Regions from separate parts of the Cupriavidus sp. MPR-AND1C genome, predicted to be linked through region 1. Evidence: predicted binding sites of a transcription regulator. Region 1 holds the regulator's gene; the other holds the start of a gene.

Region 1 (5,354 bases):
GCCAGCCACTGGCCAGTGCCACGAGTTCCACGCCGCGTTGCTCCCAGTCGCGGCGCAGCTCTTCCAGCAGCACGCGAATGGTGTCGGCACCGACGTCGTCGGCAAACAGCCGGCGCAAGTCATTGACGCGCAAGGGTTCCTGCGCGCAGATCAGCGCGGTCTCGAGGACGATCTTCGCCTCTTGGGTATTCATGTTGATTGCGTGCAGCCTGTCTTTGCACCTGCGCCCCGGTTGATCCCGGGCGCACTGGAGATTGCGGGTTCAGCGGTAGGGATTGCCACCGCCATCTGGCCGCGCAGCCAACCGCATGCTCGATGCATGCCAGCCGTGCGCCTTCTTTTATTGCATCGGGTGCCGGACCTGACCGGCAGGAGATCGCCCGGCCACCGGCTTTATCTGCCGGTCGACGGAGCCCTTGCGTCGCGCCTTCCCCCTGATGTGGCGGACCTGTCCGGCACGGCGTTTATCGTCGAACGCACCGGTTGCAAGAAAATACGGATATTGGGCCTGCTGACCTATTTCACCCCGCCCTGCCGTGACTGGTCTTTTGAACCGAATCTTTTTAACCGGACGGCGGATGGGGAACGGTCCCTGGCGCTGATGCCTGCCTGGGTGTTCCTGGCATGCATCCCTGATGCAGCGGATGCTACCTGACGATGCCACGATGAAACACGCTGCGCGATATCGCTGTTCTTGCGATTGTATGGCATTCCCTGGCAAACCTGCAACCGATTCGCGCAGCTAGCTCAGCGCAGAAGTGACAAATACACCACGAAACGGCGCTTCAGAAGACAAGGCAGAATCCATGCGCGGCAAGCGTCTCTGGCAAAAGCAGTGCACGCGCCACCCCGGCCAAGCCAAAGGCCACCACCGCAAGGCCAGCGCCAGCCCGCAACGCCGGGCGCCGCGAAAGTTGCCTGAGATAGCCGGACAGGCCCGAGATCACCAGCAGGTTTGGCAGGGTGCCAAGGCCAAACACGGCCATCACCAGCGCGCCCGACGGCGCATTGCCGGCCAGCAACGCCATGGCAAGGGCGCCGTACACCATGCCGCACGGGACCAGCCCCCAGGCTAGCCCCATGCCGTAGCGCCGCAGCAACCGGCCCTGCCCCTGCGCCCGGGCCACAGCCGGCAAGCGCGCCCCGACGGCGCCAAGGCCGCGCAGCAAACCGCCCGCGCCACGGGCGGCGAGCCGCTCCAGCCAACCCGTACCCATGGTGCGCCCGCGCAACATCCACAAGCCCGACAGCACCAACATCACGCTGCCGATCCCGAACAGCCAACGCTGCAGCGGCAGGTACTGTGCCTTCCAGACACCAGCGCCAAGGGCGCCCAGCAAGGCCCCCAGCACCGCATACATGCTCAGCCGCCCGGCATGCATGACAAGCAGTTCCAGCAACCAATGGCCGGGACGCCGGAGCACCGTGGCGGGCACGCGCGCAACGCCGCCCTGCTCCGCCGCCAGCGCGATCCCGCCGCACATGGCGGCGCAGTGCACGCCGCCCAGCAAAGCCAGGGTAAATACGCTGATAAGCACGCCTATGGTCAACTTCTCCTCCCAATCACACAATCGCAACGTCCGACGCGGTAAAATGCGGCGAACGCGCCCCCGCAGTTCCAAGAGGCGCTATCAACATGAAGCTTGGCGCCCGCGCACACCAGTGCGCTCGCGCAACATGACGACGGGCACGGCAAGCCGCGCTGCACAGATAGCGCACTGCCGCAAGACCCGCGCGCCAGGCCGATGTGGATAGCGCTTCCAATCGACGACTCTCAACGTCAAGCTCTCAACTCAATGCGCCTGCCACATCGCGCTTGATTGACTGCGCTAAACCGACAGGCCCCAATTGCTCACCACCATTCCCATTACCGAGATGTCGCCCCGCTGCTCCACTTGCTCGCTCGGCCAGCTCTGCCTGCCCGTCGGCATGTCGCAGCAGGACCTCGAAAAGATGGATACGCTGGTCCAGGACCGGGTGCGCGTACGCAAGGGCGAAACCCTGTACCGCCTCGGAGATCCTCTCACCGCCGTCTACGCGATCCGCTTCGGCACGCTCAAGACCCACCTGACAATGGAAGACGGCCGCTCGCAGATCACGGGCTTCCACCTTCCCGGCGAAGTCGTCGGCCTCGACGGCCTTGGCGAGATGCAGCACGCTTCGGACGCCACCGCACTGGAGGATACCGAAGTCTGCATGGTGCGCTTTGGCGATCTCCAGACGCTGTCCAACGTCCTGCCTTCCCTGCAGCATCAGTTCATGCGCCTGATGAGCAAGGAGATCTCGCAGGACCAGGTCATGTTGATCACGCTCGGATCGATGCGTGCCGAGGAGCGGCTTGCCGCTTTCCTGATCAACCTGTCCGAGCGCTTGTCCGCGCGCGGCTATTCGGCCTCCGAGTTTGTGCTGCGCATGAGCCGCGAGGAAATCGGCAGCTACCTGGGACTCAAGCTCGAAACCGTCAGCCGCCTGTTCTCGCGCTTTGCGGAAGCCGGCCTGATCCAGATTCGCCAGCGCCACGTCAAGCTGGTCGACATGGCGGGGATCAAGCAGATCGTCAACAAGTCCTGCTGACGTGCTCGTCGCGGGCCACCCTCGCCCGCGGCGGCTCGCCGCGATACCGCGCCTGCTGGCCTGAACCGGCAAGGCGCGCATCGCATTCACTCCAGCTCGTCCGTGTCCGCCAGCCGCGTGGGCATGGTGTACAGCGTCAAGCCGCTCGACAGCGAGCACAGCACCCACGCGATCAGGAAGCCCACGGTGTAGACCGCCTCCCGCGATGCCTCGACCGGCTGGCCGAAGAAGCGCAGGTCGCCGGGATCGACCATGGAGAATACCAGCGCGGTCGTCAGCCCGGCGACCAGGAAAGCGGGCCACAGCACCCACATCAGCCAGCGTAGTCTCATGATCACCTCGCTTGCGCCGCGACCGGCGCTGCCTGGCGTGCCCCGCTGCCCGCCTTCTCGACCACCAGGCCGTGGCGAGCCACCCCCTCCTCAATGGGCGGATCCGGATGGGTCATGGCCAGCCAGATCGTGACCCCGCAGGCCACCATGGCCACGAATGGCCCACTCATCAGCAGCCACGGCCATGGCTCCTTCCACCAGGGATTGCTTTGCTGCGTCATCTGGCCTCCTCTAGATCTAGATCGCGTATGTTGCGTGCGGATTGGTGCATCCAGCGTCTCAGCCGCCTCATAGATTGCGCGGCACGATAAAGCTGGTGCTCTGTCGAATCTCCGCGCCATGACTCCCCGCGCCCTCGTCGGGCACCGCGGTCACTGTGACCTCGATCTTGTGCGTGCCCTGCGCCGCGGACTCGATCGGCACGCGCACCCGCACGGGAATCAGGCGATTGGACGTGGGCTCCAGGTTGCCCGCAGCGTGGTCATATTCCACGACCAGGCCCTTGAGCTCATCGCTGCCCGCGCTGACGGCGACGCGCATCGGCGCCTCTGTCGTGTTGATCAGCTGCAGCCGGTACACGTTTTCGATCCAGCGCCCTTCCACTTCCCGCCCCAGCGCGCCGCGGTCGCGGATGATATCGACCTTGAGCGGCGTGCGCATGGCCAGCGAGACCATGAAGCCGGCGACCAGCGCCAGCCAGATCAACGAGTAGATCACCGTGCGCGGCCGCACCAGGCGCTTGCGCGCCACGGTCTCGGAGAGCGCGCTGCGCATGGCGTTCTCAGAGGTATAGCGAATCAGCCCGCGCGGGTAAGCCATCTTGTCCATGACCTGGTTGCAGGCGTCAATACAGGCGCCGCAGCCAATGCAGTCGTACTGCAGTCCATCGCGAATATCGATGCCAGTAGGACAGACCTGCACGCAGATGCTGCAATTCACGCACGAGCCCAGCCCGGCAGCCTTGTGGTCCGCCTTGCGCGAGCGGCTGCCGCGCGGCTCGCCGCGGCCCACGTCATAGGTGACTACATAGGTGTCGCGATCCACCATCACGCTCTGGAAGCGCGCATACGGGCACATGTACTTGCAGACCTGCTCGCGCATGAAGCCGGCGTTGCCCCAGGTGGCAAACGAGTAAAACAGCATCCAGAACGTCTGCCACGGACCGAGCGAGAGGCTCAGCACCTGCGCGCCGAGCGTGCGGATGGGCGAGAAATAGCCGACGAAGGTAAAGCCGGTCCATAGCGCGATCACGATCCAGAGCGTGTGCTTGGTGGCCTTCAGGCGCAGTTTGCGCGCGCTCCAAGGATCGCCGTCCAGGCGGATACGGGCAAAGCGGTCGCCTTCCACATGCCGCTCAATCCACATGAATATCTCGGTGTACACCGTCTGCGGACACGCGTAGCCGCAAAACAGCCGCCCCGCGATCGCCGTGAAGAGAAACAGCGACACTGCGGAGATCACCAGCAGCACGGCAAGGTAGATCACATCCTGCGGCCACAGCACCAGGCCGAAAATATAGAACTTGCGCGCGCCGAGATCGAACAACATGGCCTGGCGGCCGTTCCACTGCAGCCAGGGCATGCCATAGAAGAACAGCTGGGTCAGGACCACCATCCAGACCCGCCAGCTCGAGAACGCACCCGACACCGAGCGCGGATAGATCTTGCGGCGGACTTCATACAGGGTCTCGTCCGACGTTTCCGCGTCCGCCGAATCAGGTGTAGGTGCTCGCAGCGGCGCCCACGCGGCCCCGTTCCTTTCAAGCGGCTCCGGTCCGGGGGCGTTCATGGGCGAACGCCCCCGCCGCGGTGCGGGTCGGGCTGACAAGCATAAGCGCAGCGGCTCATTGCTTCCCCCCTTCGCCTGCGCCGCCGATGTTGGACAGGCCCCAGACATAGGCCGTCAACATGCGGATGCGCTCCGGCGTGAGGATTTCCTCGTGCGCCGGCATATGGTTGTTATGGCCCTTCAGGATGGCGTCGACGATGTTCGCCTCCGAACTGCCGTACAGCCACACGCGGTCCGACAGGTTAGGCGCGCCAAGCGCCTGGTTGCCCTTGCCGGTGGAGCCATGGCAGGCCGCGCAGGTGGACTTGAACGTGCTCTCGCCGCGCGAGGCGCGGATCGGGTCGGAAGACAGGCCGGACAGCGAACGCACGTATTGCGCCACGTCACCAGCGAGCTTGCCGTCGATGGTCGAGGCGAACGACGGCATCACGCCATTGCGGCCCTTGGTAATGGTCTGCGTGATGGTCTCGGGATCCCCGCCGTACAGCCAGTCGTTGTCGGTCAGGTTGGGAAAGCCGCGGCTGCCGCGCGCATCGGAGCCGTGGCATTGCGCGCAGTAGTTGAGAAACAGGCGTTGCCCGATCTCGCGCGCCGCCGGTTCGGCCGCCACCTGCTTGACGTCCATCTGCATGTACTTGCCATAGACCTCGCGCTGCAGTT
Region 2 (5,354 bases), on a different contig from region 1:
CCACCCACTCCCCCGGCCGCCCTTGCCGCCTCATCAGCCAGCGTGCGGCGCGACGGCACCCGCCGCCAGATGCCTGGTCAGGCCGGTCAGCCACTCCGGCCGGCTCACCGCGTCCAGCCAGTATTTCACTTCCAGGCCGAGCGCGGTATCGCCGCCGATCACCAGACGCCGCTGGAAGAACAGCGTGTCGGTATCGGCCTGCCCGCCCAGCAGACGCAGGTAATCGACAGCCTTGGCGCGCAACGCCAGCGTCGGGGGGGTGCCGTCAAAGGGCCCGGCGGCGAAGCGGCCATCCGCGCAGCGAAAACGTATCTGCAGGCCAAGGTCCTCCACCGTCAACAGGAAGCAGTGGCCATCGAGCGCCGCCGGTGGCTGCAGCCAGCCACGCCGCCGCGCAAGCTCCAGCGCGGCCACCAGGGGTAAGGCCTGGGCCTGCGCCGGAACCGCGCGGTGCAGGCGTGCCAGCATGGCTTTGGGGCCGATCATGCGTGTGCCTCCTGCCAGGCGATGCCGGCCTTTGCGCCCCAGTAGCCATTGCTGGGCTGTGCCCCCGCCGGCAGCAGGCCGCCGGATGCCGTGGTCCGTGCGCCGGACCGCAGTGCCGCGAGCGCTGCCACGACATCCAGCGTGGCGCTGGCATGCGGGCTGACGCGCACGGAGTCGATCCCCATGGCCATCAAGGCCGGCACTTCGGCGCACAGGTCGAGACAAGTCGCGGACTGGATCTGCACCCCGTTGAGCGTGAAGAATGGCTGGCCCTCCCCGGTCGAGGCCACCAGGCCATCCGGGTAATCCAGACAGCGGAACTCGCAGTTGTCCTTGCGCAGCCTGTGATGGCGCGCGGTGAAACAACGCGCCGAAAACGCCAGCGGCATGCGGCCCCAGACCAGTACCTCCAGCCCCGTGGCTGCCGGGCGAGCCGCCGCCAGCGCCGCCAGCGCGGTGCGGTCCATTTCCAGCGGTGGCACGCATGCCACTGCGCCCAGCCCGCTCAGCCAGGCCAGCGTATCCGCGTGATACACGTTGAGATGCGGTCCGCACACGAAGGGGCGTCCATGCATCCGGTTGACCGCGCCGAGGTCGTTGGCCTCGACCAGATATTCTGTCTGCTCGCAAACGCGGTGCATGCAGGCAATATCGCTGTCGGACTCGACCAGCACCGGCGTCGAGAGCACGACGTCCTTGCCGGCCTCCTGCAGCATCTGCGCGATCTCCAGCCAGTGGGCATGGCGTAGCTCATGACGCCGGGTACAGACGGTTTCGCCCAGGTAGACGCGGTCGACCGCGGAGTGCGCGACCTCGGCATAGAACTGCATGACCGTGGCACGCGGCCAGTAGTACAGCAGCGGGCCGAGCGAGATGCCCAAGCGGGCCGCCGTGGCGGCGGCGGGGTCGATCATCGAATCGTTCATGGGTAGTTGGGTTCCAGAAGAAAGTTGGCATGCCGTGAGGCATGAGGAATGCAGCCGGCAAAGGCGCGACGGACCTGCCTTAGCGCCACGGCCGGTCGTACGCGCCCTGGGTAACCTGGTCACCCTCGGCGTGCCGGCCAAGCACGCCCTGCCATTCCTGCCGTGCTGTGAAGCGCGCCGGATCGGTGCACGCCGCGTCGATCGCCGCGCGCAGCACGCCGACCACATCGCCCACATAACGCGGGCTGCGCTGGCGGCCTTCGATCTTGATGGCAGCGATGCCCATGCCGATCAGCGCCGGCAGCAGCGACAGCGCATTGAGGCTGGTCGGCTCCTCGAGCACATAGCCCCGTTCGCCTTCCACCTCGAATCGCCCTTTGCACAACGTCGGATAGCCGGCGGCCTCGCCCGGCGCGTAGCTGTCGATCAGGATGCCGGACAGCCGCGCCTGCATGGTTCCCTCGCGCTCTTCCCAGCGTACCGCGTGCGCGGGCGAGCACACCCCCTTGTTGTTCGGCGAGTCGCCAGTCGCGTAGGAGGACAGCAGGCAGCGGCCTTCGGCCATCACGCACAGGCTGCCGAAGCCAAACACTTCGAGCTCCACGTCGGTCTGGCGCGCTAGCTTGCCAATCTGCGCCAGCGTCAGCACACGCGGCAGCACCACCCGGTGTATGCCGAAACGCGCGCGCATCAGCTCGATGGCGTCGGCATGCGTGGCCGAGCCTTGCACCGACAGATGAAGACGCAGTTGCGGATGGCGCTCGCGGGCATAGGCCATGAGGCCGGGGTCGGCCATGATGACCGCGTCAGCGCCGAGTTCCGCCGCGGCATCGACGGCGCGATGCCAGCACGTGACCGCACCCATCTGCGCGAAGGTATTGATGGCGAACAAGACTTGCGCGCCTTGCGCATGGGCCTCGGCCACGCCTGCCTGGATGTCGGCCTCGGTGAAGTTCAGCCCGCCGAAGTTGCGCGCATTGGTGGCGTCGCGCAGGCCAAGGTAGACGGCGTCGGCGCCACGTTGCAGCGCCACGCGCAGCGCCGCCAGCGAGCCGGCGGGCGCAACCAGTTGCGGTCGGCGCGTTGCGCCGGATGTGTTGGGTGTCATTGGATAGGCTCAACGGGGTCAACAGGGTCAACGGGGTTTAGGAGTCCGCATGCGCCGCGGTGGCGGCGAACGCCTGTGAGGCACGATCCTAGCCAAGCCCGGGGGCGAACCAGTTGACCAGGCGCAAAAGCGTGGGCTGTGGCGCGCGCATGGAACAGCGGCCCTCCGCCGAGTGGCATAGGCCATTGGTATCGTGCCGTGCGCGGCTTGATCCAGCGCAATTCCCCGGCCACCTGCCCATGCAACCCTATGCCGGTTTCCTGTATCGCCCGGCACCTCCGCCGGCGAGCGGGATGTCTTATCGAGGGTGATATGCAAGAGCAATGGCTAAAGCTGATGGGCCGCCGGCTGGTCCCGGTGGTACAGGGCGGCATGGGTATTGGCATCTCCGCGCACCGGCTCGCGGGCGCGGTGGCGAGCCAGAACGGCATGGGCACCATTGCCAGCATCGATCTGCGCCACCATCATCCGGACCTGCTGGCGGCCACCGCCAAATCACGCGACAAGGACAAGACGGAAGCGGCGAACCTGGTGGCCCTGGATCGCGAGATCCAGGGCGCGCGGCGGCTCTCCGGCGGGCGCGGCGCCATCGCGGTCAACGTCATGAAAGCAGTCAGCTCGCATGCCGCGCTGGTCCGGCAGGCTTGCGAGAGCGGGGCCGATGCGATCGTGATGGGCGCGGGACTGCCCCTCGACCTGCCCGACCTCACGGCCGGCCACCCGAACATTGCGCTGATCCCGATCCTGTCGGATTCCCGTGGCATCGGCCTGGTGCTGCGCAAGTGGATGAAGAAAAACCGCCTGCCGGACGCGATCGTCGTCGAACATCCGGCGCACGCCGGCGGCCACCTCGGGGCTTCGCGCATCGAGGACCTCGGCGACCAGCGCTTCTCCTTCACCCGCGTGCTGGCCGAATGCCGTGAACTGTTCGCCGGGCTGGGGCTGGCCTGGGACAGCGTACCCCTGATCCTTGCCGGCGGCATCAACACCCACGCCAAAGTCCGTCACTGGCTGGATCAAGGCGCCGCCGCCGTGCAACTGGGCACGGCCTTTGCCGTCACCGAGGAAGGCGATGCACACCCGGCCTTCAAGGAAGTCCTGGCCAGTGCGCATCCCGGACAACTGAGTGAATTCACCAGCGTGGCCGGCCTGCCAGCACGCGCCGTGCTGACGCCCTGGCTCAAGCGTTACCTGTCGCGTGAAGCCGCGCTGCAGACCCGCGCCAAGGTGCGCGACTGCCTCGAAGGCTTCGACTGCCTGCAGGCCTGCGGCCTGCGCGATGGCGTCGGCCGCGTGGGCCAGTTCTGCATCGACCTCAAGCTGGCCCAGGCCATGCGCGGCGACGTGGAACGCGGGCTATTCTTCCGTGGCAAGGGAGCCTTGCCGTTCGGCGAGGCCATCCGTCCGGTGCGCGAACTGATGCATTACCTGCTCACCGGCGAAATGCCCGCGGGCGCCGGCACGCAGCGGGGCACGGTGGCCCCGGCCATTTGACTGCACCCGCCTCACCGCACTGACCGATTCATCCCGGTCTCGACGCCGGAAATTGCGTCACGCCATGATATTTAAGGAAAGTTAGCCAAGCGCCACCCGGCGACGCAGGGGATATTGATTTTGCGCAAGTCGCCACGCCGGCTTCGCGTCAATAATGCGACAAGCCCCTGAAGCGCCGATCCAGACCGAAGACGTCCGCCGGGGGGCCGGAGCCATATGGTAGATCTCACGCCCCCTTCCCCGTCCGCTTTCCCGCCCGCTTCCCCGTGCGCTTCGCGGCACGCTTCCCCCGTGGAGCAGTCCTTCCCGGCGCTGCCTGGCCAGGCAGCGTTGCCTGGTTTGCGCCACCGGCTGTCGACACGCATCGTCTCGCTCTCGCTGGGCGCGCTGCTGATCGTGCTGGCCATGATTTCCGGGACGCTGTGGCTGTCATGGCAGCTCGAAGGCGCGGGCGCGGCCATCAATGATGCGGGCAGCCTGCGCATGCGCGCCAATCGCGTCGCCATCGAACTGGCCAGGGCACATGCCGGCGAGCGCCATCAACTGGATGCGCAGATCACCGGGATGGATGCCACTCTGGCACGCCTGCGCCAAGGCGATCCGGCGCGGCCCTTGTTCCTGCCGGACGACCCCGGCATCCGCGCACAACTGGAGCGGGTCAGCCATGACTGGAACCAGCGCATCAAGCCCAGCGCGCTCGCCGACCTGGGCGTCGCAACCGGCGAAGCGCCTGCCTACCCTGCCGCGCTGGCCGCCTTTGTCGATCAGGTCAATCGCCTGGTCAGCATGATCGAGCAGGAGAACGCCACCAAGACCACCCTGCTGCGGCTGTCTCAGGCCGGACTCGCGGCAATGGCCTGCATGGGTACGGTGGCCGTCATCTACCTGCTCTACATCTGGATCATCCTTCCGGTCATGCGCTTGCAGGATGGCTTGCAGCGCATGGCCGCGCGGGAGTTCTCCCTGCGCCTGCCGGTGGAGACGCGCGACGAGTTCGGCATGCTGGCGGACGGTTTCAACCGGATGGCCGGCGAACTGGAGGGGCTATACCAGGACCTGGAAGCACGCGTGGCGCAGAAGACCGCCGAGCTGGCGCGGCACAACCGCGACCTCGCGGCGCTTTACGACATGGCCGCCTTTCTCAATATGCCGAATGACAGCGAGGCGCTTTGCCGCGGCTTCCTGGAGCGCGTGATGCAGCAGTTCAATGCCGACGGCGGCAGCGTGCGCATGATCGATGCGGACCACGGCCAGCTGCACCTGGTGGTGTCGGCTGGCTACTCGGCTGCACTGGAAGAAGCCGAGCACTGCATGAGGGTGGACGCGTGTTTTTGTGGCGA

What was found. Region 1 encodes FNR, which switches genes on or off when oxygen is low (the NO sensors DNR and NnrR bind a similar motif). Its sites were predicted from a motif close to TTGATNNNNATCAA; they were not measured.
Region 2: the regulator FNR is predicted to act here: its motif matches at 2,728-2,741, upstream of ubiU (ubiquinone anaerobic biosynthesis protein UbiU).

Annotation. Positions count from the first base shown of each region.
Region 1 is NZ_JBXASU010000066.1:22,719-28,072, forward strand. It holds gene scpB (SMC-Scp complex subunit ScpB) at 1-193, opposite strand, end outside; gene AC1RWI_RS27545 (hypothetical protein) at 320-655, shown strand; gene AC1RWI_RS27550 (sulfite exporter TauE/SafE family protein) at 786-1,550, opposite strand; gene fnr (fumarate/nitrate reduction transcriptional regulator Fnr) at 1,849-2,574, shown strand; gene AC1RWI_RS27560 (hypothetical protein) at 2,661-2,906, opposite strand; gene AC1RWI_RS27565 (hypothetical protein) at 2,909-3,127, opposite strand; gene ccoG (cytochrome c oxidase accessory protein CcoG) at 3,195-4,694, opposite strand; gene ccoP (cytochrome-c oxidase, cbb3-type subunit III) at 4,750-5,354, opposite strand, start outside.
Region 2 is NZ_JBXASU010000126.1:10,562-15,915, forward strand. It holds gene ubiT (ubiquinone anaerobic biosynthesis accessory factor UbiT) at 34-486, opposite strand; gene AC1RWI_RS35160 (U32 family peptidase) at 483-1,412, opposite strand; gene ubiU (ubiquinone anaerobic biosynthesis protein UbiU) at 1,492-2,520, opposite strand; gene AC1RWI_RS35170 (NAD(P)H-dependent flavin oxidoreductase) at 2,833-4,014, shown strand; gene AC1RWI_RS35175 (type IV pili methyl-accepting chemotaxis transducer N-terminal domain-containing protein) at 4,231-5,354, shown strand, end outside.